One region of the Metabacillus hrfriensis genome, then DNA from elsewhere that is predicted to be linked to it. Evidence: a T-box and tRNA genes for the amino acid it is inferred to sense, from the RefSeq annotation. Region 1 holds a T-box; the other holds one or more tRNA genes.

The links. A T-box is a leader RNA that pairs with one kind of tRNA and senses whether it is charged. The one in region 1 lies ahead of QLQ22_RS18700 (valine--tRNA ligase), so its partner is inferred to be a tRNA-Val.
Region 2: it has a tRNA-Val gene. The T-box ahead of QLQ22_RS18700 (valine--tRNA ligase) is inferred to sense a tRNA for this amino acid. The anticodon was not compared.

Annotation. Positions count from the first base shown of each region.
Region 1 is NZ_CP126116.1:3,754,264-3,768,979, forward strand. Features, by position in the region: gene QLQ22_RS18695 (bifunctional folylpolyglutamate synthase/dihydrofolate synthase) at 1-362, opposite strand, end outside; gene QLQ22_RS18700 (valine--tRNA ligase) at 443-3,085, opposite strand; T-box leader at 3,145-3,373, opposite strand; gene QLQ22_RS18705 (hypothetical protein) at 3,532-3,723, shown strand; gene ysxE (spore coat protein YsxE) at 3,755-4,777, opposite strand; gene spoVID (stage VI sporulation protein D) at 4,921-6,048, opposite strand; gene QLQ22_RS18720 (CsbD family protein) at 6,242-6,430, shown strand; gene QLQ22_RS18725 (hypothetical protein) at 6,520-6,687, shown strand; gene hemL (glutamate-1-semialdehyde 2,1-aminomutase) at 6,995-8,281, opposite strand; gene hemB (porphobilinogen synthase) at 8,300-9,280, opposite strand; gene QLQ22_RS18740 (uroporphyrinogen-III synthase) at 9,287-10,072, opposite strand; gene hemC (hydroxymethylbilane synthase) at 10,072-11,004, opposite strand; gene QLQ22_RS18750 (cytochrome C assembly family protein) at 11,047-11,880, opposite strand; gene hemA (glutamyl-tRNA reductase) at 11,899-13,254, opposite strand; gene QLQ22_RS18760 (LiaF transmembrane domain-containing protein) at 13,468-13,953, shown strand; gene yihA (ribosome biogenesis GTP-binding protein YihA/YsxC) at 14,055-14,648, opposite strand; gene lon (endopeptidase La) at 14,645-14,716, opposite strand, start outside.
Region 2 is NZ_CP126116.1:161,384-176,099, forward strand. Features, by position in the region: gene rpsI (30S ribosomal protein S9) at 1-181, shown strand, start outside; gene QLQ22_RS00925 (DUF2521 family protein) at 320-766, shown strand; gene cwlD (N-acetylmuramoyl-L-alanine amidase CwlD) at 837-1,550, shown strand; gene QLQ22_RS00935 (P-loop NTPase) at 1,667-2,725, shown strand; gene gerD (spore germination lipoprotein GerD) at 2,778-3,425, opposite strand; gene QLQ22_RS00945 (KinB-signaling pathway activation protein) at 3,568-4,182, shown strand; gene pdaB (polysaccharide deacetylase family sporulation protein PdaB) at 4,214-4,978, opposite strand; gene QLQ22_RS00955 (hypothetical protein) at 5,099-5,311, shown strand; rRNA gene QLQ22_RS00960 (16S ribosomal RNA) at 5,551-7,088, shown strand; rRNA gene QLQ22_RS00965 (23S ribosomal RNA) at 7,323-10,253, shown strand; rRNA gene rrf (5S ribosomal RNA) at 10,382-10,497, shown strand; tRNA gene QLQ22_RS00975 (tRNA-Asn) at 10,507-10,578, shown strand; tRNA gene QLQ22_RS00980 (tRNA-Thr) at 10,583-10,655, shown strand; tRNA gene QLQ22_RS00985 (tRNA-Glu) at 10,675-10,749, shown strand; tRNA gene QLQ22_RS00990 (tRNA-Val) at 10,797-10,872, shown strand; tRNA gene QLQ22_RS00995 (tRNA-Thr) at 10,935-11,010, shown strand; tRNA gene QLQ22_RS01000 (tRNA-Tyr) at 11,020-11,104, shown strand; tRNA gene QLQ22_RS01005 (tRNA-Gln) at 11,216-11,290, shown strand; tRNA gene QLQ22_RS01010 (tRNA-Lys) at 11,433-11,508, shown strand; tRNA gene QLQ22_RS01015 (tRNA-Gly) at 11,513-11,587, shown strand; tRNA gene QLQ22_RS01020 (tRNA-Ala) at 11,606-11,678, shown strand; gene rocF (arginase) at 12,381-13,286, shown strand; gene sigW (RNA polymerase sigma factor SigW) at 13,476-14,039, shown strand; gene rsiW (anti-sigma-W factor RsiW) at 14,073-14,663, shown strand.

The DNA of each region.
Region 1 (14,716 bases):
TCAGTCGGTCCGCCAAGCTCAGTGTCTTCAAGTTCATCTGCAAGCGGCCTGATCATATTAACTAAAAACAGCATTTCTTCATCAGATATAGGTTTGCCGTTCATGCTGATTCTCTCGTTGAATGTTTCCAGGAACGGAGAGGTGAATGTACCTGTCGTGTACCCTGCTTCTTGAAGAACATTGCGCATATATGCAATGGTTGACCCTTTGCCATTTGTGCCTGCAACATGAATGGCGCGAATTTGTATATGGGGATTATTTAATTTTTCCATCATCCAGGTCATCCGCTTCAATCCGGGTTTAATGCCGAATCTTAGACGCGAATGAATCCAGTCTACCGCTTCCTCATAAGTTTGAAACATATCATATACCCCTTTTCTCTCTATTTACATGAAAACTCGGGTGTGATTCTGCCAATCACAACCCGAGCCTATTAAAAAGCTTACCCTTTTAATTCACTGATTCTAGAAAGAACAGCTTCTCTTTTCTCTACATAATCGCTTTCTTTCGCACGTTCTTCCTCAATAACTTTTTCAGGTGCTTTTTTCACAAAGCCTTCGTTGCTCAGTTTCTTTTGAACACGTTCGACTTCTTTATTCAATTTATCAAGCTCTTTTTGAAGACGTGAGATTTCTTCATCAATATTGATTAAGCCTTCAAGCGGGAAAATAAGCTCAGCTCCCGTTACGACAGAAGTCATCGCTTTTTCGCCTGATTCTGCATCCGTGCTGATTGAAAGGCTGCTTGTGTTGCAGAAACGCTCAATGTATGCACGGTTATCGTCAAGCTGTTGCCCAACATCCGCATTTTTCGCTTTAATCAGCATTGGAATCTGCTTGCTCATCGGTGTATTTACCTCAGCTCGGACATTTCTTACTGAACGGATTACTTCAACTAGCAATTTCATATCTGCAGCAGCTTTTTCGTCCGTTAATGAAGCATTCACTTCAGGCCATTTTGCAATTGTAATGGATTCCCCGTTGTGAGGAAGATTCTGCCATATTTCCTCTGTAATGAAAGGCATGAATGGGTGAAGAAGTCTCATTGTGTTATCAAGCACATATGCAAGAATGGAACGAGTTGTTTTCTTTGCTTCTTCATTGTCCCCATATAGAGGAAGCTTCGCCATTTCGATATACCAGTCACAGAAATCATCCCAGATGAAGTTATAAAGAAGGCGGCCTACTTCACCGAATTCATATTTATCAGCAAGCTTGGTCACATGCTCAATTGTTTCGTTTAATCGAGTAAGTATCCATTTGTCAGCTACTGATTTTTCTCCGCTGATATCGATCTCTTCATATTTCAGGCCAGCCATGTTCATTAAAGCAAAACGTGAAGCATTCCAGATCTTATTTGCAAAGTTCCAAGTCGCTTCTACCTTTTCATAGCTGAATCGCAAGTCCTGGCCTGGAGAGCTTCCTGTAGACAGGAAGTAACGCAATGAATCTGCGCCATATTTCTCGATTACTTCCATTGGATCGACGCCGTTTCCAAGAGATTTACTCATTTTGCGGCCTTGCTCATCGCGGACTAGCCCGTGAATCAGCACATCTTTAAATGGACGCTGACCTGTAAATTCAAGACCCTGGAAAATCATGCGCGAAACCCAGAAGAAGATAATATCATATCCTGTTACAAGCACATCTGTCGGATAGAAGCGCTGATAATCGATCGATTCTGTATCAGGCCAGCCCATTGTCGAGAACGGCCATAGCGCGGAACTGAACCACGTATCAAGAACATCTGTATCCTGCTCCCAGTTTTCAATATCTGCAGGCGGTGAGTGATCAACATGAACCTCACCTGTTTCTTTGTTATACCACGCCGGAATTCTGTGTCCCCACCAAAGCTGTCTTGAAATACACCAGTCACGGATATTTTCCATCCAGCGCATATACGTATTTTCAAATCGGTTTGGCACAAAGTTTACTTTCTCTTCCTTGCCTTGAAGCTCGATTGCTGCATCAGCAAGCGGCTGCATTTTAACAAACCATTGTGTTGAAAGATATGGTTCAACAACTGCACCGCTTCGTTCACTGTGCCCTACAGAATGAAGATGCTCTTCAATTTTGAATAAAACATCCATATCTTGAAGGTCTTTTACGATTTGCTTGCGGCAGTCAAAACGGTCAAGACCATTGTATTTCCCTGCGTTAGCATTCATTGTTCCGTCTTCATTCATAACAAGAACACGTTCCAAGCCGTGGCGGTTTCCGATTTCAAAATCGTTCGGATCATGTGCAGGCGTAATTTTAACTGCCCCTGATCCAAATTCCATATCCACATAGTCGTCGCCGACAATCGGTATCTCACGGCCAACGATTGGCAGAACAACTGTCTTTCCGATCAAATGCTTGTAGCGGTCATCTTCCGGATGAACGGCAACCGCTGTATCGCCAAGCATTGTTTCAGGACGGGTTGTAGCGATTTCAATATGCCCTGAACCATCAGAAAGAGGATAGCGCATATGGTAAAAAGCGCCTTGTACATCTTTGTAGATAACTTCAATGTCCGATAAAGCAGTTTTCGTTTGCGGATCCCAGTTGATAATATATTCACCGCGGTAAATAAGTCCCTTTTTATATAGAGATACAAATACTTCATTTACCGCTTTTGATAAACCTTCATCTAAAGTAAACCGCTCTCTGGAGTAATCAAGTCCAAGCCCAAGCTTAGACCATTGAGTACGAATATGTGATGCATACTCTTCTTTCCACTTCCATGTTTCTTCAACGAATTTTTCCCGTCCAAGATCATAGCGTGATTTGCCTTCCTCGCGCAGCTTGCCTTCTACTTTTGCCTGAGTGGCGATTCCTGCATGGTCCATGCCCGGAAGCCATAGCACGTCATAGCCCTGCATTCTTTTCATGCGGGTTACAATGTCTTGAAGCGTTGTATCCCACGCGTGCCCAAGATGAAGCTTGCCTGTAACGTTAGGCGGCGGAATAACGATAGTATAAGGCTGTTTTTCCTGGTCATTTGTCGCTTCAAAGTATTTGCCCTTCAGCCAGAACTCATAGCGGTTACGCTCGATACCCTGCGGATCATATTTTGTAGAGAGTGTTTGTTCATTGTTCTCCATTTTTCTTCCTCCTTAAAAAAATACCGGTATGAAACAATAAAAAAACTCCTTTCATCCAATAAAAGGACGAAAGGAGTTGATTTCGCGGTGCCACCTTTTTTCATAGGCAAAAATAAGCCTATGCTCTCAAATGGGATAACGGCGTTCATGCCGATTCTCTCTACTTCTAGTTCAAGAGAATTACTCAAGGGCGACCTTCAAGCGAGCTTGTTTAAGAAATCTTTCAGCAAATGATTTCTCTCTCTAAAAACAGCTTTCGGCTTTACTCTTCCCTGTCAATGTATGTTCTTTTATTCAATAAAAGCATATATGTATTATTGTATACAATCTTATCATTTTACGTCAATCATCTTCTCCATTTTTCATGCCCTTTATTCACACGAATCACAAATTTGGGTAAATGCACATATCTTGTTAGCATGAATCATCAGGTTAGGAGAATTTGTATGCGAAGAAAAGTTAATTACTACAATATGTCACCATGGGTAAAGCAATTCAAAGTAATCGCAGGCCAGTTCATCGTTCCGATTACGATTTTCCAGACGATACGGACCTTGATCTTCCCAACTCCAGTAGATCTTGTTCTTTTATCACTGTTGATATTGCTTGGAGTAGCTCTTCACATGGAGTGGATTTAAAAACCCAATCAGAGAGATGATTGGGTTTTTTTTATGATGATTGCTCTGCCGCTATTTTTTTATTCTCTTCAATTTGCGTCACTTTCATAACAAAATATTCAATGTTTTTAAAAGTCCAGTAGGATTTGGTGAGATCCTGATTCCGTTTGAGCTGAGGGACACTCCGGCTTGACTGGTTCATATGCTTTTTCAAATTTCTGTAGATAATATCCGGGTATGATAGGTAGCAAGTGAATAAAAGCATTTCTTCTTCCCGGAACGGAAAATGCTGCTGATACGTATAGAGCCAATCCACACAATCATCATCTGCAAATGGATACGTATGGAATGTACGATGATAAAAGAGAAGCAAATCGTCAATGGGTGATGAGTATCTGGATTGTTCAAAATTTGTTAAAAATCCAGTTCCCTGTTCATCGTATAAAAAGTGATGAATGGATGCTCTCCCATGAATAATAACCTGGCGGGCATCTTCTTTTTCCTTCATCATTTCGTACCATTCATCAAGTTTCTTCCGCGCAAAATCAGTCGCTCTTGCTGTTTCAAAATAATAAGTAACCGCCTGCAGTTCAAAAGGGGACAAGTACCATTTTTTTTCGCATTCTTCCACATATTTTTCGTAAGCGGCTTTGTTTTCATCCCACTGCCTGGATAATGTATCATAATGAACTTTAAGTGCATCCTGATTCAATTTTTCCGCGGCGGCTGTTTTCTGATGGAGCACAGCAAGTTCCCTGAACATGTTTTTATGACGCTCATCTCTCTCCTCTTCAGGTTCATTGTGAAGCCATGGCATGATGTAATACCAGTACTCTCCATCTGAGGTGAAAAATTGGCGGTGTTTATTTCTGAAAATTGGCACATAGCCGGAAAATCCTTTTTGATGAGCCGTATGAAGTGTTTCAATAAAATGGCCATTTCGGTTTGCTGTGACTCTTTTTAATGCATATGATGCTCCAGAGCTTGCATAGATTTTGGTCAGCTTGTCACTGATTGACTCCGCGTACTCGCAAGTTAAATCATATTGGCTGATTACAGGCACTAGCTTATCCATAATTTCTCTCACCACTCTATAACTCACCTTCCTTTATGAAGGAATAAGTGAACGATTTTAACCTGTTTTCTTTCTGAGAAGAATATTGATTCTTACAAAAAAAACAGCTGAGGAATACTCCTCCTCAAGCTGTTCTGTCCATCTTAATGCGTGTTTGCATAAACCGGAATATATAAAGTCTGCCCTTCATGCACATCAGCAGTTGAGCTGAATTGGTTCACCCTGTGCAGCTGCTGGACCGTGATATTATAACGGTCGCATATGCTGTCAATTGTATCCCCCTGCTGAACGATGCAGATTTTAAGTTTTGAAAACTCCTCTTCATCCTCACGTCCAAAAAGCTTTGTTAAATAAAGAGAGTTTTCCGTCTCCTTCGGCTGCTCCTGTTTTTTCGCTTCTTCTTTTCGGCTTTTTGGACTTTGTTTAGGCGGTGCTGAGTAAGATTCGACCTCTGCTTCTGCAGGCCTTCCTGCACTATAATGAATTTCAGGCTGTGTGATTTCTTCTTCTATTGCCTGCTTTCTGACTTCTACATCAAAAGACTGTGTGACTTCTTCTTCTATTGCCTGCTTTCTGACTTCTACATCAAAAGACTGTGTGACTTCTTCTTCTATTGCCTGCTTTCTGACTCCTACATCAAAAGGCTGATAAAACTCTTCTTTTTCAGGAGTGTCGCTGTTCTCTGCAAGGACTGCATCAAAGCTTTCTGAATATGCTTCCTGAGTCTCCTCTTCATGGAGCAAAGCCTGAGAAGAACGGTAAAGCGGCTCAAGCTCTTCTTTAGTTGAGTGATTATATGTTTGCTCTTCCTCTTTCTCTTCCTGAACTTCTTCAAATGAATCCTGACTTGAAATTCCGCTTATTTCTAAATCTGCAACAAGCTTAAGATTTCTGCTTTCAGATAGATCATAGTCAAATGATTCAATCGTCACATATACTTCTTCTAAATCTCCAATTCTATTTCTGGGGATCGTAATATCCACTGGGAACCGGTGAACAAGCTGTGATATGCCATCCTCCTCCCGGGTTTCAACACTGTTTACAAACCGGAGATTGGCATATTCAAATTCCTCTTCGTTATAATCCTCATCTATTTTGTACTCACCCGTTAACTGCAGTGCACCCCGAATGGAGATGTACTGGTCAAATTCCTGGATGGTGATGTCTGGATCTAATGAGATGGATAACAGCTCACCTACTTCCTGTCCCTTTTGAAACCAAACGGATTCTTCAACAGAAAACCGTAATGATGATTGTTGATCCTGTGACAACTTGAACTCCTCCTTTCAATGGCCTAACCTAATAAGCTATGACATTAAAGGTTTATGTTCAAGATTCAAAGATTATGAGTGATTTTTAGAATATGACTTATTTCTATAATGAGATATAGAATCTAAAAATCAGTGTTTTAACTGACCGCTGACCGGGAAAATAGTCTGTAACATAAAAAAGGAGTGATCTGTAATGTCAAAAGATCAAGGTTTAAGCGATAAAGTAAAAGGCAAGGTAAACCAGGCCAAAGGTGAAGTGAAGGACCAGGTCGGCAATGCAACAGACAATCCGAACATACAGCGGGAAGGCAAAAAAGATAAGCTGAAAGGCAGCATTCAAGAAGCTGCAGGAAAAGCGAAGGAAGATTCACACCGTTATTAATGTACATAAAGAGTGCCGGGCCAAAGCCGGTTCTCTTTTTTATTTCATGAAATAACTGCTATACTAAAGGAAAAAACACAGGAGATTCTATGAAACCCTTATTTTTTATTATCATTGGTTTGATCTTTTTACTTCAAATTCCTTTATGGTTCAATATAGTCGATGACTGGCTGATGGCTGCAGTCGGCTTAATCGGTCTCGCCATTATTTTTTCAAGTAAGTGGTTAAGCCGGAAATCCGGTTATAAAGAGAAATAAAAACTACCGCCTATATTTTCTTAAACGGCTTCACCTGTGAGGTGGACACAGTAATTTGGCAATTATTTATGAAAAATGGCTTGGAGTTTATCTCCAAGCCATTTATCTTTTTATCGTCTTTTCGGTAAAGCACCGCGCAGACACAGCAATCCATAAAACTTCCGATTATCCATTATTCCATAAGATTTTCTTATATGAAATGACATTAAAAATGCACACTTCTTTTCAACTATGAAATGAAGTGTGCATGATATTTTTATTTGCACCTCTATGCAGTCACTTTGTCTTCTTCAGAGGTTTCACTTTCTTACTTTAATTTAGAAAAGGCTTTTTCTGCTGCATCAATCGTCTTATTCAAATCTTCATCTGTATGGGCTGTAGATAAGAATAGACCTTCAAATTGAGACGGCGGAAGGAATACACCTTCATTTGCCATTTCACGGTAGAATTTCGAGAAAAAGTCTAAATTAGATGTTTTGGCAGTCTCAAAATTTGTTACTTTTTCATTCGTAAAGAAGAAACCGATCATTGAGCCGGCTCTGTTGAATGTGATTGGAATATCATGCTTTTTCGCTGCAGCCGTTAAGCCTTCTTCGAGAATATCTGCTTTGCGGCCAAATTCTTTATATGAATCTGGTGTCAGCTGTTTTAAAGTTGCATATCCTGCAGTCATAGCAAGCGGATTTCCGGATAATGTACCTGCCTGATAAATTGGTCCGCTTGGTGCTATCTGCTTCATAATGTCTGCACGTCCGCCATACGCTCCAACAGGCAATCCTCCGCCAATGACTTTTCCAAGACATGTAATATCAGGAGTTACACCGAAGTATCCTTGTGCACAGCCATAATCCACACGGAATCCCGTCATCACTTCATCAAAAATAAGCAAAGAGCCGTATTGAGTTGTAATTGCTCTCAGGTTTTCCAAGAATCCTGACAGCGGCGGCACGACTCCCATATTTCCTGCTACAGGTTCGACAATCACACCTGCAATATCGTCTCCGAATTGTTCAAATGCGTATTTGACGCTTTCCAAATCATTGTAAGGAACCGTGATCGTGTTTTTCGCAATCCCCTCCGGCACCCCTGGACTATCCGGCAGACCGAGTGTTGCAACACCTGACCCTGCTTTGATTAATAAAGAATCACCATGTCCGTGGTAGCAGCCTTCAAATTTGAGAATTTTGTTTCGGCCGGTAAAACCGCGTGCAAGGCGCAATGCACTCATTGTTGCTTCTGTTCCTGAGCTTACCATCCGAATCACTTCAATTGAAGGGACGCGCTCGATCACAAGCTTTGCCAGTTCATTTTCGATTAATGTAGGAGCACCGAAGCTTGTGCCGGATTCAGTCACCTTTTTTATCGATTCAACCACTTCATCATTTGTATGACCTAAAATAAGCGGTCCCCATGATAAAACATAATCAATATATTCGTTTCCATCGATATCATATATCTTGGAGCCTTTACCGCGTTCCATGAAGATAGGATCCATCGCAACCGATTTAAATGCGCGCACCGGGCTGTTTACACCGCCTGGCATCAAACCTTGCGCTTCTTTAAATGCCTGCTTTGATTTTTCATAATTGCGCATAAGAATTCTCCCTTACGATTAGTGTTGTTCCTTAAGCCAGCGGGCAGCATCTTTTGCATGATAAGTCAAAATCATATCAACGCCCGCGCGTTTCATGCTGATCATCATTTCCATCACGATCGCTTTTTCATCAACCCAGCCATTTTGGGCAGCCGCTTTGATCATGGCATATTCTCCGCTTACGTTATAAGCAACAATTGGAACATTGAAGTTGTTTTTCACATCACGGATAATATCAAGATACGATAAAGCAGGCTTCACAATTAAAAAGTCTGCGCCTTCCATTAAATCGGATTCTGCTTCTCTGAGAGCTTCCATGCGGTTAGCCGGATCCATTTGGTACGTCTTGCGATCGCCAAATTGCGGTGTGCTGTGGGCAGCATCACGGAATGGGCCGTAAAAGGCACTTGAATATTTGATTCCATATGACATAACCGGCACATCTTCAAATCCTGCTTCGTCTAATCCGTGGCGGATTGCTGCTACAAATCCATCCATCATGTTAGATGGTGCGATAATGTCAGCCCCTGCTTTTGCCTGGCTTACAGCTGTACGCGCAAGCAGATCAAGTGTAGGATCATTTAATACTTTGCCTTCTTTGACAATGCCGCAATGCCCGTGGTCAGTGAACTGACATAAACAAGTATCAGCGATGACAACTAAATCGGGGAAGTTTTCTTTAATTTGAGTAATCGCTCTCTGAACAATCCCCTGATCATGATAGGCTTGTGAACCGACCTCGTCTTTTTCATCAGGAACACCAAACACGATAACCGATTTAATGCCCAGATCAGATACTTCCTGCATTTCTGCATCCAAATAATCAAGTGAAATCTGTTCAACGCCAGGCATTGATTTTACTTCATTTCTCTTCTTTTCTCCTTCTATTACAAAGATTGGATAGATGAAGTCTTCTGCATGCAGGTGAGTTTCACGGACAATTGATCTCATGCTGCTGGTGGTGCGGAGTCTGCGGTGTCTTGTAAATTGAAGATCCATAGTTATTCATTTCCTTTCAGATTGAATATGAGTTCTCATTCTATTTATCATGGCATCGATTGTGTATGTATTACAAACAATCCCATTAAATCCATAATTGGACAGGGTCTGATGCGTGATTGGTCCGATGCTTACCAAAGTAACCCCATATAGCAGCGAATCCAGATCCCTGTTTTTCATTACTTTCATAAAAGCATCTACGGTTGATGAGCTTGTAAATGTAATATAATCGAGCTCATTTTGCTTCAGTAAACGCTCGATTGTTTGTCCATCTTTTACATTATGTATTGTTTCATACAGAGCGGCATCTGTCACGGAGAAGCCCTTCTGAGTAAGCTTCTTGATTAATATTTCACGGGCCAGATTTCCCCTGAACAGGAAAATATGCTGTTCTGTACCAGTCTTAGCTGCAATTTCCTCGGCTAATTGCTCTGCCACATATTCTTTTGGAATGATGGTGACCGGGAAGCCTCTGTCTTCTATTAATTTCTTTGTTTTTCTGCCGACTGCGGCAAAGGTGCAATCTGAAAATTTGCTTATATGTATTTTATGTTCTGTCAGAAAGTCAAAAAAGTAAGCAACACCATTTGTGCTTGTAAAAACAAGACAGTCCTTCGGTCTTATGCGGTCAATGATCTCACGGATTTGCTTTTCATTCTTTGCCTTTTCAAAACGGATAAGCGGAGTTACAATGGGAACTCCGCCGGCGTTTTTAATTTTCTCGGCAAAAGTGGTCGCCTGTGTATGCTCTCTCGTAATTAAAATTTTCTTTCCGGAGAGGTCAGGAGCCATTATAGATCGAGCTCCTCTTTCACTCGGTCAATCAGGGCTTTTGCCCCCTGCTGAATCAGGCGGTCTGATACTTCTTTGCCGATAACCTCTGGATCTTTTCCAACGATTCTTTCTTTATAAATCTCTTTTCCGTCAGGTGAGGCAATTAAAGCAGTAAGAGAGATTTCGTTATCAAAAGCAACTGTAGCATAGCCTGCAATCGGAACCTGACATCCGCCTTCCATGACGTGGAGGAATGTTCTCTCTGCCAAAACAGCGAGCTTGGTTGCTTCATCCGTAAAATGAGACAAGAGTTCAAGCAGCTCGTGATCATCTTCTCTGCATTCAATTGAAAGTGCACCTTGTCCAACTGCTGGTACACAATCATTGGCATCTAAGAATTCTGTTACAACATCCTGACTCCATCCCATTCTGGCCAAACCAGCTGCAGCTAAAATGATCGCGTCATATTCTTCATGCTGAAGCTTTGCAAGACGTGTATCAATATTTCCCCGAATCCACTTAATCTCAAGGTCCGGTCTCATCGCAAGCAGCTGGGCGCTTCTTCTTAAACTGCTCGTACCAACAATTGCGCCGGCAGGAAGCTCTGAAAGTTTTACATGGTTTTTTGAAATGAACGCATCTCTCGGATCCTCACGGAAAGGAATGCAGCCGATTGTCAGCCCGTCTGGCAGTACAGCGGGCATGTCTTTCATGCTATGTACAGCCATATCAATTTCCCTGTCAAACATGGCTTGCTCAATTTCTTTAACAAAAAGACCTTTTCCGCCAACCTTTGACAGTGTCACATCTAATATCTGATCGCCTTTTGTCACAATTTCACGCACTTCAAAATCAAAAGGCAGCCCTAAGTTTTTTAACTGATCGATCACCCAGTTCGTTTGAGTTAAAGCCAATTTACTGCGTCTAGAACCTACAATTATTTTGCGCATAATGAGTACCTCCAACTTTCAGCCTGATGTATGGTGCATTTATTATGAATCCCATATATGAAACCGGGATAAACTTCCAAATAAAAAGAAATTAATCAATAAAATTAAAAAGGATGCTGCATTCAAGTAAGCAACCTGTTTACCCTGCCACTCTTTGACAATGCGGCTGTATAAATAAAAGCTGTAAACGAGAAGCATCATAAAGGATCCAAGCACTTTTGCATCGTACCAGTGAAAATTTGGAAGTTTTAAATACGCCCAAATAACCCCTAAAATTAAGCTTAATAACAGCATCGGTACTCCAATGACATTTAATACATATGACATATGATCAAGCTTTGTTAAATCATCGATTCTAAGTAACTGCTTTCCCCACTTCTTCTTTTTCAGCAGGTTGAATTGAATCAAGTAAAGCAGCGAAAAAACGAAAGACAGCGTGAATGCGCCATATGAAAGGATCGCCATCGTAATGTGAATAAACAGCAGTTCAGAGATCAACTGACCCGAAACAGCCGCAGATTCATACTGTGAAGGAGCAAATGTATGTATAGAGAGCATAATAAACCCTAAAACATTTGTAAAAAAGATAATAAAATCTACTCTCAAAAAACGGTTCAATACAACTGAAAGTGTAACAAGCACCCACGAGTAAAAGTATAAGCCTTCAGAAATATTTAAAATTGGAAATCTTCCGGTTGTAAACATTTGATAAAACAAAAAAATTGTTTGCAGCAGCCAAACAATAGAAAGCAACCAGAAGGCAGTCTTGTTTGCCTTCCGGTTGTTATGAATAAAATCTATGAAAAAAAAGAGAACGCTAAACGCATATATTATAATGATTAATTCATTGATTCTTGTTAAACTCATCTCTGGCATAAATCAAATTCCTCTCACTTACGATTGAAGTGAAGCTTTTCCTTGCTCAATCGGTGCTCTTGAGCTGCTTAAAGAAATTGAGTTTTCTTTTCGTTTTTGCTCTTCTACCGCTTCTTCAATATCAAAGATTTTCATGAAGAGATCAAGCGTGTGATCTGCATCAGGATCTGCAGACAATTCTTTCACCTTCAAAATCGGATCACGGAGCATTTGATTGATGATGCTTTTCGTATGTTTGTTTAAAAGTTTTAATTCACGTTCAGTCAGGTTTGGCATTTTCCGTTCAAGGCTTTGCATTGTTTCTGCCTGTATACCAAGAGCTTTTTGTCGAAGAGCGGAAATAACCGGTACAACGCCAAGTGTGCTGAGCCACTGTTTAAAGGCAACAATTTCACCTTCAACCATAATTCCAATCTCTTCAGCTGCTTTTTGTCTTTCTTGAAGATTGGCATCCACAATTCCCTGCAGATCATCAATATCATATAAGAAGACACTTTCAAGCTCATCCAGTCCCGGATCAAGATCACGGGGCACCGCAATGTCAACCATGAACAATGGTTTCCCTTTTCTCATCTTCTCAACTCCGGCCATCATGTCTTTTGTCACAACAAAATCTTTTGAGCCTGTGGAGCTGATTAAAATATCTGCTTCTACTAGAGCACATTGCAATTCACTCATGCTTTTCGCACTGCCACTGAATTTCATCGCCAGATTCTCCGCTTTTTCAAGTGTACGGTTCATGACTGTCACTTTGCGCACACCGCTTCCGTGAAGATTCTGCACAGCGAGCTCTCCCATTTTGCCTGCACCGAGAATAAGAACATGCTTATTAGATAAATCACCAAAGATTTTCTTTGCAAGCTCAACTGCAGCATAGCTGACTGAAACAGCATTTGCACCGATATCTGTTTCTGAATGTGCCTTTTTGGCAAGAGTAATGGCTTGTTTAAATAGGTGCTGAAAAACCGTTCCTATTGTGTCTTCCGTTTGACCAAGCAAGAAGCTTGACCGGACTTGTCCAAGTATCTGGGTTTCACCAAGAACCATAGAATCGAGTCCGCACGAAACGTTGAATAAATGATCGATTGCTCCATCATTTTCATACATAGTTAAAAAGGGTGAAAAAGAATCTTTGTCGATTCCAAACCACTCTGATAAAAATGCTTTAATATAATAACGGCCAGTATGAAGCTGGTCCACAATGGTATAAATTTCTGTCCGATTACAAGTCGAAACAATGATATTCTCTAAGATGCTCTTTTTGTCTTTCAGAGCTTTCATCGCATCTCCGAGCTCATTCGGATTAAACGTTAGTTTTTCGCGAATTTCGACAGGGGCAGTTTTATAATTTAAGCCAACAACTAAAATATGCATGATCCTATACACCCCACATACAAGAATACTATTACCATTATACCATGACATGCATTTTTCTCTTTTTTTAAATGTGAACAGTTCTTGAAAGCTTGTTCGTCTATGGTATGATACTATTTAAAAGCAAAAGCTGTTACATATTCGTCCACCTTGAACAATACCAAAAAAAGTGCTTACAATCAAGGAAATCGTTCTATTTAGAGGTGAAAATCAATGAAAAAATCGACAAATTTCTCTGCTCTCGCACTGCTTGCTATCGGATTTTACTACTTTCTGCAAACCTTTCAAATCGAGCTGTTTGAAAATCAGCAGTCCTGGCAAACATTGCTCATCCTGTTTGGACTGGTGTTTCTGATTGGCGGTCACTTCGATCAAGATGACAGCGCCATCCTGCCCGGCATACTCTTACTGGGACTCGGGATTCATTTTCATAGCATTGAACGTTTTCCAAATTGGCCCGAGCACGCGCCTGCCATTACCTTAATAATCGGACTCGGCATGCTGCTGCGGGCAGTAAAAACCAAATCAGGCTATTTTCAAGGATTCATTTTACTCCTGCTTGCCGTTTTTCTCCACTCATTTGACTCGATTATAAACGGGCTCGGCTGGGTTGAACAAGGGATGCAGGTCATCCAGAAATTTTGGCCTGTTCTGCTAATTCTTGGAGGTTTTTACTTATTATTTATTAAAAGAAAGTAAATTATGTAAGACCAGGAATTTAAATGATGAACTTCCAGCCGCAGCTTGCGGCTGGTTTTCTTTTCCCTATAAAAAGAACCAGCCGCGAGGCCGGTTCAATCTTATTTCTTTAAATTTGTATAATGCTCAATTGCAGACCACGCTTCTACTTTACCCTGTCCAGTTTCTGAAGAGAAGCAAATCAGCGGATCGTTCGGATCCTTATCAAGTGTTTCTCTTACAACTTTCATATGCTTTTGCCATTTGCCTTTAGGAATTTTATCGGCTTTTGTGGCAACTACAATTGTCGGGATATCATGGTGCTTGAGAAACTCGTACATCATGACATCATCTTTTGAAGGCGCATGGCGAAGGTCTACAAGTAAAACAGCCGCACAAAGCTGTCTGCGCTTTGTGAAATACGTTTCAATCATTTTCCCCCATGCATCCCGCTCCGATTTAGAAACTTTTGCATAGCCATAGCCCGGCACATCGACAAAATGAAGCACTTCATTAATAATATAGAAATTTAAGGTTTGGGTTTTGCCTGGCTTGGATGATGTCCGCGCCAGGTTTTTCCGGTTCAGCAATTTGTTGATAAACGACGATTTTCCTACGTTTGATCGTCCGGCAAGAGCAATTTCCGGCAAATCCAGATCTGGATATTGCTCGGGTTTTACTGCACTAATGACAATCTCAGAACTTGTTACTTTCATTCATTCTCTCCTACTAACGCATGCTGCAGCACTTCATCCAAATGTGATACAGGCACAAATGTTAAATC
Region 2 (14,716 bases), 1.5 Mb from region 1:
ATTTGCTGGTCAAGCTGGCGCTATCCGTCACGGTATCTCTCGTGCATTATTAGAAGCTGACCCAGAATACCGCGGCACTTTAAAGCGCGCTGGTCTTCTAACTCGTGACGCTCGTATGAAAGAACGTAAAAAATACGGTCTTAAAGGCGCTCGTCGTGCACCTCAGTTCTCAAAACGTTAATTCGTTTTCCAAAAACCACAACATTATGTTGTGGTTTTTTTGTTGTTTCTAAAACACCGTCTTCCTATTTGAGATTTGAAATCTTTACCGCGTATGATAACGATTAGCAGTAGGACAATAAAGTGAGGGGGCATTTATATGATGGAAAATATCACTTCACTTTCAGATAAAAGAAGAGAGAAGCAAATCAACTATGAACGCAGCATACTAAAAGACCTTACGTTAACTCAGCTGAAAACAAAAGCTTACGAGTGCTTTGGCGTTTTTATGCATTCCGGAAAGTTTGACTACTCAGCTATAGAAGATGGCTGCATTGATTTTTCCATAGAGGCATATCTGCTCGGTGCAAGCTACAGCAGGTTTGGCTTTTTTGGAGAAACCATGCAGACTGTAAATGCAAGATCAAGACGGGAAGAAAAACTGCTTGTTGACCAGCTGTTTGACTACATGCTGATATGGGGGAACCCTGGCGAAAATGACTTCAAAAATGAATCGATCTATTATGCATGCGAGTTTTTAATTCATTTGTGGTGGTCGGAGGGTTTTGAAAAAGGAGAAAAACGGCTTAAGCTTCGTCTCCATTAAAACTGGATAACTTATCATATTTCCTGCTGGTCCGCCATATAGTGTTAAAGGACGAGCAGGAGGGGAAAAAATGAGAAGAAAGCTAAGATGGTTTGGCTTCGGTGCAGGCTTTATTTTATTACTCCTATTATTTCAGTTTCAATTCAACAACGACAGCTCCTGGAAGTCGTGGAATCTCCCTTTAACAGGAAAGGTCATTTACATAGACCCAGGCCACGGAGGACCAGACGGAGGGGCAGTCGGGAAAGAACATCTTGAAAAAGATATCGCACTCTCCATATCCAAGCAGATCAGAGATTATCTTCAGGAACAGGGAGCATTGGTCCTCCTCACTCGTGAAAAGGATACTGATCTAGCTGAAAAGGATACAAAAGGATATTCAAAAAGAAAAGGGCAGGATTTAAGAAAAAGACTCCAAATAATAAACGAATCAGAAGCAGACCTTTATTTAAGTATTCACTTGAATGCCATTCCTTCTAATCAGTGGAGCGGGGCACAGACTTTTTATCATTCAAAAATGAAAGAGAATGAAAAGGTGGCAAAATTCATTCAAGATGAATTAAGAAGGAATTTAGAGAATACAGACAGAAAAGCAAAACAAATGAATACAATCTATTTAATGAAACATATCGATAAGCCAGGTGCATTAGTAGAAGTAGGTTTCTTATCAAACCCTGAGGAAGCCCGGCTTCTCGGAACAGAAAAATATCAGGATAAAATAGCTGCTTCCATCTATAATGGCATCTTAAGATATATGACCCATGAAAAAAATCCTCCAGAATGAAGGATTTTTTTGTTTTGCTGCTGCGCATTCCTCCATTTAGGTTCAAATGTGCGATACCTCTTTTTTGTCTAAATATGTTATACTGATGTAAACGAATACAACAAAGGGTGGTTATCATGCTGAAAGAGGAAACAGCTCGTAAAGTCGTCGGGAATTTAAAAGAACCTTTTTTACATAGAACCTTAGAAGAATTAAATGCGATTGAAGAAGTTTCGATAAAAGAAGAGAAAAATCATATAAGTATGAAAGTAGCGATTGCCAAAACTGGTACATCAGAACAAATGCAGCTGCAGCAGGAGATCGTCGCTAAGCTGAAGGAAGCAGGTGCTGCAACAGTCGGTCTCCGTTTCACAGAGCTGCCTCAAGAAGTAACTGCGAAATATCAAACAGCAAAGCCTGAAGATCCTTCCTTGCTCACTGAAGGAAAGCAGCCGACATTTATAGCGATAGCAAGCGGAAAAGGCGGCGTCGGAAAGTCTACCGTATCGGTTAATTTAGCAGTAGCATTAGCTCGCTTAGGCAAGAAAGTCGGTTTAATTGATGCGGATATTTATGGATTTAGTGTTCCTGATATGATGGGAATCACCAAAAGACCGGTTGTAAGGGGCGAAAGAATCATCCCTGTTGAGCGGTTCGGTGTTCAAGTTATTTCAATGGGATTTTTCGTTGAAGATAATGCTCCGGTCATTTGGAGAGGTCCTATGCTTGGTAAAATGCTCAACAACTTCTTTCAGGAAGTAGAGTGGGGAGATCTGGATTATCTGCTGCTTGATCTGCCTCCGGGTACTGGCGATGTTGCACTCGATGTGCATGCTATGCTTCCGTCATGTAAAGAAATCATCGTGACAACTCCTCATCCGACAGCAGCATTTGTAGCGGCTAGAGCGGGTGCTATGGCTCTCAGAACCGAGCATGAGGTAATCGGGGTAGTTGAAAATATGTCTTACTTTGAAAGCAAGCTCACTGGCGAAAAAGAATATGTATTTGGCAAAGGCGGAGGAGAAAAGCTTGCGCATGAACTTGATGTGCCTGTGCTTGGAAACATCCCCCTTCAGCAGCCGGACTGGAACGAAGAAGACTTTGCTCCATCTGTTTATGCGAAAGATCACCCTACAGGTGAGATTTACTTAGGTATTGCCAAGAAGGTAACAGAACTTGTGCCTGTGAGTGTATAAAGGAAAAGCGCCAAGTGATTGGCGCTTTTCTCTTTTTTTAGATTTACGGGAATTATTGACCGCCTTCTCCAGTTTCACCTTGACCGCCTTCTGATTGCTGTCCGCCGCTTTCAGTGCCGCCTGAGCTTCCTTGTCCGCCGCCTTGCTGATTCATTTCTTTAGCAGCTTTTAGAAGGGTTTCTTCCATTTTTGTTTTGAAAAGCGGGCTATTAATGGTTTCTGTTATCACTTGTTGAAGATGCTTGCGGAATTCCTGACTTTGAAGCACCTTTACTGTTTGTTTTTCCATTTCGGGATTTTGAAGGACTCCAATAAGCATTTCTTGATACTCCGGGTCTTTCATTAAGCCCTTAATTACTTTTTCATGCTCCGTCTGTAGGCTTTTGGCGAAGCTTTCACTGAACTTTGGATCTTCAAAGGTTTTTTTCCAGAATTCCGCTCCTTTTTCAGATGTCAGTGTTTTAGAAATGGTATCTGAGACAACTTTTTGATCCATGATCAAATTTTGCTTCATGTCATCATTTTTCAAAATTTCCTGGATCGCTTTTTTTCCATCATCAGTCTTTAATATATCAACAACCATCTTTTTTGTTTCTTCATAATCCAGTTGTCCTGCGGGCTGGTCTTTTGGAGAACAGCTTGCAAGGAAGGAACAGATGGCTATTAGTGTAAATAATGAGAGCAACCTTCGCTTTTTCATCTGTGCAAAGCTCCTTTCATTTTCAAGTTGCCTATTTTTAATATGAATTATCTAAAGCTTTTTATACTGGTAAATAAAATAGCTTTTTTAGAAAGACATTGGTAAAATTTCATGAGTAGATTACATATTGGGGGAAACTGCATTGAACAGTAGAAATTGGGTCCGTTTGTTTTTGACGACTCTGCTTGTCGGGGGCATTAGTACAAGCATCGTCGGTTTTGCATTAAGGTGGGGAGAGTATCAGAAATTTTTCACATCTTTTGATCTTATTGAAATCCTCTCTATTTTATTTTGGCTGATCGGTGTAGGTTTTATTTTCAGTATTATTAGCCAAATGGGCTTTTTTGCGTATTTAACAATCCACCGCTTTGGTCTTGGCATTTTCAGAACAGCAGCATTATGGAATGCGATTCAAATCGTGCTGATTTTGTTTGTGGTGTTTGATTTGATTTATTTCCGCTACCAGCTTTTCGCGGCAGAAGGCGAATCACCTCTGTCATATATTCTTCTTGCATTATTCCTGGTCATTTTCAGCTTGGCTGTAGCATATATCAAGATGCAGCAAACCAATAAAATGGCGTTCATTCCAGCTTTATTCTTTATGATTGTCGTTACAGCTGTCGAATGGGTCCCTGCTCTCCGTGTAAATGAAGGAAACTGGCTGTATCTCATGCTCATTCCGCTTCTCATATGCAATGCGTATCAGCTTTTATTATTAACTAAATTATCTCAAGTCAAAAAAGCTAAGCCGATGTGAGCTTAGCTTTTTTTCTATAATTCGGCATTCATTATTTAACTTCTGTTGATTTCGCATTTCCATTAGCGATTAATTCAGCTATGGATACATTCTTTAATCCTTTTTGTTTCAGGCCGTCAACAATTTGGGGAAGTGCTTTTTGTGTTTGCTTAGCGGAGTCTGATGCATGCAGCAGGATAATGTCCCCGCCTTGAACACTGTCATTGACGTTTTTAACAATGGTGCCTACACCGGGATTTTTCCAATCATCAGAATCAACACTGTAATGGACAACCGTATATCCGTATCTTTCGGCAATTGTAAGAATTTCTTCATTGAAATTGCCTGTTGGCGGTCTGAGGAGTTTAATATCCTTAAGACCGAGCTCATTAAATACATCCTGTGCCATGAGAATGTCCCGGCGTATATCCTCAGCCTCCAAAGCGGTGTAATTTTTATAGGCATAACCCATGCTTCCCACCTGGTGTCCGTCCTTCACAATTTGCTTGACGATTTCAGGATGACGTTCTGCCCATGCTGCAGAGAGGAAGAATGTTGCATTCGTAATGCCGTTATTCTTCAACGTATCAAGAATGGGCTTTGCCTTTTCGTCGCCCCAGCTGATATCAAATGTAAGAGACACTTTATTTTCCTTCTCCTCACCCCTGAAAACGGCTTTAGGTCCATCTGCGGTTGAGAAAACAGGAAATTGCATGACGTTTTCTATATATAAAATCCCGGCTGTAAAAAGCGCAGCTATTACAATAATGATAAGTTGTTTGATCTTTTTAACATGTAAAACATAAAAATTGTTCATCCTCATCAACCCCGTCCCAATGTTCTTGTCTCATATGTATGCCAAGCTGTTAATAATATGATTAGAAAATTACACGTTGTGCAATAATGATAAAACTTAGGCAGCTTAGAGGAGGATCATATGTCAAAAGGATTCATTTTTAATGATAAAGAAGCACGGGAAATGGAACTGCTGGTCGAACAGGAATTATCAATTATCAGCAATATACTGATAGATGAGAATCTGACATTTGTTCAAAAAAGATCTCTTTTAGAAAAAAGAGAACTCCTCAGTAATTTGTATAAAATTATCAGCGGAAAATTCGATCAGCATTTAAATGAAAATATCAAATAATTTCTATTGACCATGGTTGGAATAGATGTTATATTATTATTCGTCGCTAAGAAACAATCTGAATTTGAAATAACGAAAAAAATTATTCAAAAGGTTGTTGACACAGCGATAGTGACCATGTTAAATTATATAAGCCGTCACCACTGATGACGGAAATGATCTTTGAAAACTAAACAAAACCAAAAGCGTACCAAACGTTTTAAATTTTTGAAGTCAGCAACAAATTGAGTCACAAATTTTCTTCGGAGAGTTTGATCCTGGCTCAGGACGAACGCTGGCGGCGTGCCTAATACATGCAAGTCGAGCGGACCTCTTCGGAGGTTAGCGGCGGACGGGTGAGTAACACGTGGGCAACCTGCCTGTAAGACTGGGATAACTCCGGGAAACCGGAGCTAATACCGGATAGTATCTTGAACCGCATGGTTCAAGTTGGAAAGACGGTTTCGGCTGTCACTTACAGATGGGCCCGCGGCGCATTAGCTAGTTGGTGAGGTAATGGCTCACCAAGGCAACGATGCGTAGCCGACCTGAGAGGGTGATCGGCCACACTGGGACTGAGACACGGCCCAGACTCCTACGGGAGGCAGCAGTAGGGAATCTTCCGCAATGGACGAAAGTCTGACGGAGCAACGCCGCGTGAGTGATGAAGGTTTTCGGATCGTAAAACTCTGTTGTTAGGGAAGAACAAGTGCGAGAGTAACTGCTCGCACCTTGACGGTACCTAACCAGAAAGCCACGGCTAACTACGTGCCAGCAGCCGCGGTAATACGTAGGTGGCAAGCGTTGTCCGGAATTATTGGGCGTAAAGCGCGCGCAGGCGGTTTCTTAAGTCTGATGTGAAAGCCCCCGGCTCAACCGGGGAGGGTCATTGGAAACTGGGAAACTTGAGTGCAGAAGAGGAGAGTGGAATTCCACGTGTAGCGGTGAAATGCGTAGAGATGTGGAGGAACACCAGTGGCGAAGGCGACTCTCTGGTCTGTAACTGACGCTGAGGCGCGAAAGCGTGGGGAGCGAACAGGATTAGATACCCTGGTAGTCCACGCCGTAAACGATGAGTGCTAAGTGTTAGAGGGTTTCCGCCCTTTAGTGCTGCAGCTAACGCATTAAGCACTCCGCCTGGGGAGTACGGTCGCAAGACTGAAACTCAAAGGAATTGACGGGGGCCCGCACAAGCGGTGGAGCATGTGGTTTAATTCGAAGCAACGCGAAGAACCTTACCAGGTCTTGACATCCTTTGCCACTTCTAGAGATAGAAGGTTCCCCTTCGGGGGACAAAGTGACAGGTGGTGCATGGTTGTCGTCAGCTCGTGTCGTGAGATGTTGGGTTAAGTCCCGCAACGAGCGCAACCCTTGATCTTAGTTGCCAGCATTCAGTTGGGCACTCTAAGGTGACTGCCGGTGACAAACCGGAGGAAGGTGGGGATGACGTCAAATCATCATGCCCCTTATGACCTGGGCTACACACGTGCTACAATGGATGGTACAAAGGGCTGCGAGACCGCGAGGTTTAGCCAATCCCATAAAACCATTCTCAGTTCGGATTGCAGGCTGCAACTCGCCTGCATGAAGCTGGAATCGCTAGTAATCGCGGATCAGCATGCCGCGGTGAATACGTTCCCGGGCCTTGTACACACCGCCCGTCACACCACGAGAGTTTGCAACACCCGAAGTCGGTGGGGTAACCGCAAGGAGCCAGCCGCCTAAGGTGGGGTAGATGATTGGGGTGAAGTCGTAACAAGGTAGCCGTATCGGAAGGTGCGGCTGGATCACCTCCTTTCTAAGGAAGATATGAGGACGCTTTTGGTTTTTGTTTAGTTTTGAGAGATCATTCTCTCTATGATAGAAGACAAATCATCCGATTTGTCGGTTGTTCTTTGAAAACTAGATAACGTAATTGATAACAAGTAATTCACTGAGATTTACGCTTACCATAATTAGTGATTTTCTAGACATTTATGTCTAAACAAACAACGAAATGCGAAACGCATCTTATGATGCGGATGACCATTTAGGTTAAGTTATGAAGGGCGCACGGTGGATGCCTTGGCACTAGGAGCCGATGAAGGACGGGACTAACACCGATATGCTTTGGGGAGCTGTAAGTAAGCTTTGATCCAGAGATTTCCGAATGGGGAAACCCACTGTTCGTAATGGAACAGTATCTTTATCTGAATACATAGGATAATGAAGGCAGACCCGGGGAACTGAAACATCTAAGTACCCGGAGGAAGAGAAAGCAAACGCGATTTCCCAAGTAGCGGCGAGCGAAACGGAATTAGCCCAAACCAAGAGGCTTGCCTCTTGGGGTTGTAGGACACTCTATACGGAGTTACAAAGGAACGGGGTAGATGAAGCGACCTGGAAAGGTCCGTCAGAGAAGGTAATAACCCTGTAGTCGAAACTTCGTTCCCTCCAGAGTGGATCCTGAGTACGGCGGGACACGAGAAATCCCGTCGGAAGCAGGGAGGACCATCTCCCAAGGCTAAATACTCCCTAGTGACCGATAGTGAACCAGTACCGTGAGGGAAAGGTGAAAAGCACCCCGGAAGGGGAGTGAAAAGATCCTGAAACCGTGTGCTTACAAGTAGTCAGAGCCCGTTAATGGGTGATGGCGTGCCTTTTGTAGAATGAACCGGCGAGTTACGATCCCGTGCAAGGTTAAGTTGATGAGACGGAGCCGCAGCGAAAGCGAGTCTGAATAGGGCGTTTTAGTACGTGGTCGTAGACCCGAAACCAGGTGATCTACCCATGTCCAGGGTGAAGTTCAGGTAACACTGAATGGAGGCCCGAACCCACGCACGTTGAAAAGTGCGGGGATGAGGTGTGGGTAGCGGAGAAATTCCAATCGAACCTGGAGATAGCTGGTTCTCTCCGAAATAGCTTTAGGGCTAGCCTCAAGTATGAGAGTCTTGGAGGTAGAGCACTGATTGGACTAGGGGCCCTCATCGGGTTACCGAATTCAGTCAAACTCCGAATGCCAAAGACTTGCTCCTTGGGAGTCAGACTGCGAGTGATAAGATCCGTAGTCAAGAGGGAAACAGCCCAGACCACCAGCTAAGGTCCCAAAGTATACGTTAAGTGGAAAAGGATGTGGAGTTGCTTAGACAACCAGGATGTTGGCTTAGAAGCAGCCACCATTTAAAGAGTGCGTAATAGCTCACTGGTCGAGTGACTCTGCGCCGAAAATGTACCGGGGCTAAACGTATCACCGAAGCTGTGGACTGTTCTTACGAACAGTGGTAGGAGAGCGTTCTAAGGGCGTTGAAGCTAGACCGTAAGGACTGGTGGAGCGCTTAGAAGTGAGAATGCCGGTATGAGTAGCGAAAGAGGGGTGAGAATCCCCTCCACCGAATGCCTAAGGTTTCCTGAGGAAGGCTCGTCCGCTCAGGGTTAGTCGGGACCTAAGCCGAGGCCGAAAGGCGTAGGCGATGGACAACAGGTTGATATTCCTGTACCACCTCCTCACCATTTGAGCAATGGGGGGACGCAGGAGGATAGGGCAAGCGCGCTGTTGGATATGCGCGTCCAAGCAGTTAGGCTGAGAAGTAGGCAAATCCGCTTCTCATATAAGGCTGAGCTGTGATGGCGAGGGAAATTTAGTACCGAAGTTCCTGATTCCACACTGCCAAGAAAAGCCTCTAGCGAGGTGAGAGGTGCCCGTACCGCAAACCGACACAGGTAGGCGAGGAGAGAATCCTAAGGTGAGCGAGAGAACTCTCGTTAAGGAACTCGGCAAAATGACCCCGTAACTTCGGGAGAAGGGGTGCTTTTTAGGGTTCATAGCCCTGAAAAGCCGCAGTGAATAGGCCCAGGCGACTGTTTAGCAAAAACACAGGTCTCTGCGAAGCCGCAAGGCGAAGTATAGGGGCTGACGCCTGCCCGGTGCTGGAAGGTTAAGAGGAGAGGTTAGCGCAAGCGAAGCTTTGAATTGAAGCCCCAGTAAACGGCGGCCGTAACTATAACGGTCCTAAGGTAGCGAAATTCCTTGTCGGGTAAGTTCCGACCCGCACGAAAGGCGTAACGATCTGGGCACTGTCTCAACGAGAGACTCGGTGAAATTATAGTACCTGTGAAGATGCAGGTTACCCGCGACAGGACGGAAAGACCCCGTGGAGCTTTACTGTAGCCTGATATTGAATTTTGGTACAGCTTGTACAGGATAGGTAGGAGCCTTGGAAGCCGGAGCGCCAGCTTCGGTGGAGGCATTGGTGGGATACTACCCTTGCTGTATTGAAATTCTAACCCACAGCCCTGATCGGGCTGGGAGACAGTGTCAGGTGGGCAGTTTGACTGGGGCGGTCGCCTCCTAAAATGTAACGGAGGCGCCCAAAGGTTCCCTCAGAATGGTTGGAAATCATTCGCAGAGTGTAAAGGCACAAGGGAGCTTGACTGCGAGACCTACAAGTCGAGCAGGGACGAAAGTCGGGCTTAGTGATCCGGTGGTTCCGCATGGAAGGGCCATCGCTCAACGGATAAAAGCTACCCCGGGGATAACAGGCTTATCTCCCCCAAGAGTCCACATCGACGGGGAGGTTTGGCACCTCGATGTCGGCTCATCGCATCCTGGGGCTGTAGTCGGTCCCAAGGGTTGGGCTGTTCGCCCATTAAAGCGGTACGCGAGCTGGGTTCAGAACGTCGTGAGACAGTTCGGTCCCTATCCGTCGTGGGCGCAGGAAATTTGAGAGGAGCTGTCCTTAGTACGAGAGGACCGGGATGGACGCACCGCTGGTGTACCAGTTGTCTTGCCAAAGGCATCGCTGGGTAGCTATGTGCGGAAGGGATAAGTGCTGAAAGCATCTAAGCATGAAGCCCCCCTCAAGATGAGATTTCCCATCACATTAGTGAGTAAGAACCCTGAAAGATGATCAGGTTGATAGGTCTGAGGTGGAAGCGCGGTGACGTGTGGAGCTGACAGATACTAATCGTTCGAGGACTTAACCACAGTCTAATAAAGTGTAAAACCTAAGTGAATCTTGTTATCATACGTTATTTAGTTTTGAAAGAATAACTTCTTTCAAAAAAACACTTGAAATCTTCGGATTTTATAGTATAATAATTTTTGTCATTATGTCTGGTGATGATGGCGAAGAGGTCACACCCGTTCCCATGCCGAACACGGAAGTTAAGCTCTTCAGCGCCGATGGTAGTTGGGGGTTTCCCCCTGCAAGAGTAGGACGTCGCCAGGCTAGCATTATTCCGCAGTAGCTCAGTGGTAGAGCTATCGGCTGTTAACCGATCGGTCGTAGGTTCGAGTCCTACCTGCGGAGCCTTGCTTCCATAGCTCAGTCGGTAGAGCACTTCCATGGTAAGGAAGAGGTCATCGGTTCAAGCCCGGTTGGGAGCTTACATTAAACTAATAAAACGGCCCGTTGGTCAAGCGGTTAAGACACCGCCCTTTCACGGCGGTAACACGGGTTCGAATCCCGTACGGGTCACCATTCAAACTTAAGTCTTAATATGTGAAATATCAAACAATCTTTTATGCGGAGGATTAGCTCAGCTGGGAGAGCATCTGCCTTACAAGCAGAGGGTCGGCGGTTCGAGCCCGTCATCCTCCACCATTAAGACATTGCAGCAGACGACTTTAAAAAGCGAATAAATAGTATTGTATTTCACTATATATGCCGGTGTAGCTCAATTGGTAGAGCAACTGACTTGTAATCAGTAGGTTGGGGGTTCAAGTCCTCTTGCCGGCACCACTTATGTGTGGAGGGGTAGCGAAGTGGCTAAACGCGGCGGACTGTAAATCCGCTCCCTCCGGGTTCGGCGGTTCGAATCCGTCCCCCTCCACCACTTTATTTAGACAAACTTAACTGAATAGTTCTTGTCTAGACTGTAAATAATATGTTTAGTTAACATAAACCTTTTTACGGTCAATTAGAATTTTATAGAATACATAATTGATGGGCTATAGCCAAGCGGTAAGGCAACGGACTTTGACTCCGTCATGCGCTGGTTCGAATCCAGCTAGCCCAGCCATTTCTTGTGCCGATTTCTCAGTCGTTAGAGAACGATCGAGTAATCATTGAAGCGTAGCTTCAGCACATAAATCGAGCCGCTCCTAGAATAATCTTTCTTAGATTAGGGCGTCTTGCAAAACTGAAGAGTGTTTTCTTATAAGGTGCCATTAGCTCAGTCGGTAGAGCATCTGACTTTTAATCAGAGGGTCGAAGGTTCGAGTCCTTCATGGCACACCATTTTGCGGAAGTAGTTCAGTGGTAGAACACCACCTTGCCAAGGTGGGGGTCGCGGGTTCGAATCCCGTCTTCCGCTCCAGAACTTCTTATTTATATCGGGGCCTTAGCTCAGCTGGGAGAGCGCCTGCCTTGCACGCAGGAGGTCAGCGGTTCGATCCCGCTAGGCTCCATCATAAACACCCTGTAAAAACCGTTAGACTTAATGTCTAACGGTTTTTTGTTTAGGAATAATGAAAAAAATTAATTTATGGATACGTGCTTCAATAAAACGTTTATTTATATATGAATTCAATATCCTATCCTTTATGTTATAACAGTTTTCTTGTTGAATATGAGGCTTGCGAGTAGGAGATCAGTTTCCGCAAGTTAGTTCATTATTTTTGCGAGTTGGGCATTCGGGTCTAAATATGAAGTTCAATACACAGCTTAAACTCTTTCATAATTTACAGCAGCTCTGATTAATAATGGCCAACGGCAGCTAGTAACAGGTATTTTTATATCCTTTTTTCATAAAAAAATGAAGTTGCGAGCCAAAAACCCATTTTCGGGAATTGAACACTGATTCGTGCGAGTTGGTTATAGTTTTTCGTTAATTCAAAAACGGCTAATGCGAGTTGGATGGTTTGGATCCAATTTGATGTTTAATTTGTTCAATTCAGATCAGTCATAAAGGTGAAGTAGAAATTCAGAAAAATAATCAAATGACCAGGAAATCAGCTGACTCTACATCATCGTATTAATTATTCCCTGCTATTTTGCCAATTATTTTACAGAAAACTCTGTATATATATACACGATTTTGTCGAGTTGAGTCATGACCCTTTTTATCAGTACAATAGATACAGAGTTTCTTACTAAGGGGGATGATTTACATGAAAGAAAGAATATCAATTATCGGGGTACCAATGGATTTAGGTCAAATGCGCCGAGGTGTGGACATGGGGCCTAGTGCTATCAGATACGCAGGAGTTGTAGAACGACTTGAATGGCTGCAATATGAGATTGAAGATAAAGGTGATATTAAAATTGGACGTCCAAACCGTGAAGAGGATAGCAATTCGTTAAATAATTTAAGAAATTTGAAAGCGGTGTCAGAAGGGAATTTAAAGCTTTCTGAACAAGTTGACGAAGTGATTCAATCAGGTTCGTTTCCACTGGTGCTTGGCGGAGACCACAGTATTGCCATCGGAACACTCGCAGGAGTTTCAAAGCATTATAAAGAACTTGGTGTAATCTGGTATGATGCACATGGAGATCTCAACACAGGCGACACTTCACCGTCAGGCAATATTCATGGGATGCCGCTTGCTGTAAGTATCGGCATCGGCGATGAGACGTTAACGAGAATTGGAGGCTACACTCCTAAAGTGAAGCCGGAAAACATTGTGATTATCGGTGCCCGTTCCCTTGATGATGGTGAAAAGGAATTAATTAAGGAGAAAGGCATTAAAGTATATACAATGCATGAGATTGACCGTCTTGGCATGACTAAGGTAATGGAGGAAACCATTCAATATTTGAAAGAGCGTACTGACGGTGTTCACTTGTCCCTCGATTTAGATGGACTTGATCCGCACGATGCTCCAGGAGTCGGCACACCGGTTATCGGAGGCATCAGCTACAGAGAAAGTCATTTAGCGATGGAGATGCTTGCAGAGTCAGATATCATCACTTCTGCTGAGTTTGTTGAAGTAAATCCTATCTTAGATGAAAAGAACAAAACAGCTACAGTAGCAGTAGCTCTGATGGGTTCTTTATTCGGCGAAAAGCTCCTTTAATTTTTTAAAAAAGACACAGTTTATAAACTGTGTTTTTTATTTAAGAAAAATTTAAGGTAAACATGTTAAAAAGCCATCTACAGACAACCTAAAATTTGTTAAAATATTTTTATGCGAAATAAATGAAACCTTTTATGCGGCTTATACGTAATAAGGGGAACCCGCACTTGCGCGGGGGTAAGGGGTATCATGGAGACGATCGTAAAAAATAGGATTAAACAAGTTAAAAAGGGCGACCAGAATGCTTTTGCCGAAATCGTAGATATATATAAAGACAAAATTTATCAGCTTTGCTACCGCATGCTCGGGAACTCCCATGAGGCGGAGGATATAGCCCAGGAAGCGTTTATCCGGGCTTATGTGAATATTAACAGCTATGACATGGATAAGAAGTTCTCTACGTGGCTGTATCGCATTGCGACAAATTTAACGATTGATCGAATCAGAAAGAAAAAACCGGATTATTACCTGGATGCCGAAGTGACAGGAACGGAAGGGTTAACGATGTATTCTCAAGTAGCAGCAGATGTAGCTCTGCCCGAGGATCAAGTGGAAACAATGGAGCTTCAGCAGATGATTCAAAAAGAAATTTTAAAGCTCCCCGATAAATATCGAACTGTCATCGTATTAAAGTATATTGATGAGCTTTCTTTAATTGAAATCAGTGAAATTCTAGATATGCCGATCGGTACGGTGAAAACAAGAATTCACAGAGGACGAGAAGCGCTGAGGAAGCAATTAAGGCATTTATGATTTGAGGTGATAAGGTTGAAGTGTTCAGAACAAATGAAAGAACGGATCCATCAATATTTGGATCATGATATAAAGCAGCAAGATGAGCGAATCTTGAAAGAGCACCTTCAGTCATGCGCGGACTGCACGCAGCACCTGCATGAGCTTGAGAAGTCAATCGCCTTGGTTCAGAGTACATCCCATATTGAGGCTCCGATGGATTTTACTCAAGCCATCATGGATCGTCTGCCCAAAGAAAAGAAAACGATTGGTGTCAACAGATGGCTAAAGGGTCATCCATTGTTGGCTGCTGCTTCTCTTTTCATGTTATTGATGACAGGCAGTTTATTTTCTTCCTGGTCAACTGATTCAGAATTCAGCGTTTCAAAGCAGCCTAATTTGGTTGTTGAAAATAATACGGTTACCGTTCCTGAAGGTGAAACTGTTGAGGGAGATGTAACCGTTAAAGGCGGAACAATCAATATTGAAGGTAAAGTTGAAGGAAACGTCACGGTGATTAACGGAGAGTATATGGCTTCTGCTGGACAGGTGACAGGTGATGTTGAAGAGATCAATGAGGCTTTTGAGTGGATTTGGTATCAAATGAAATCTCTTTCCAGAGAGGTTGTCGCCATATTTAATTAAAAGGTCACCTTTTGTATAAGGGGCCTTTTTTGTGCTGTACCACTTTTGAGACT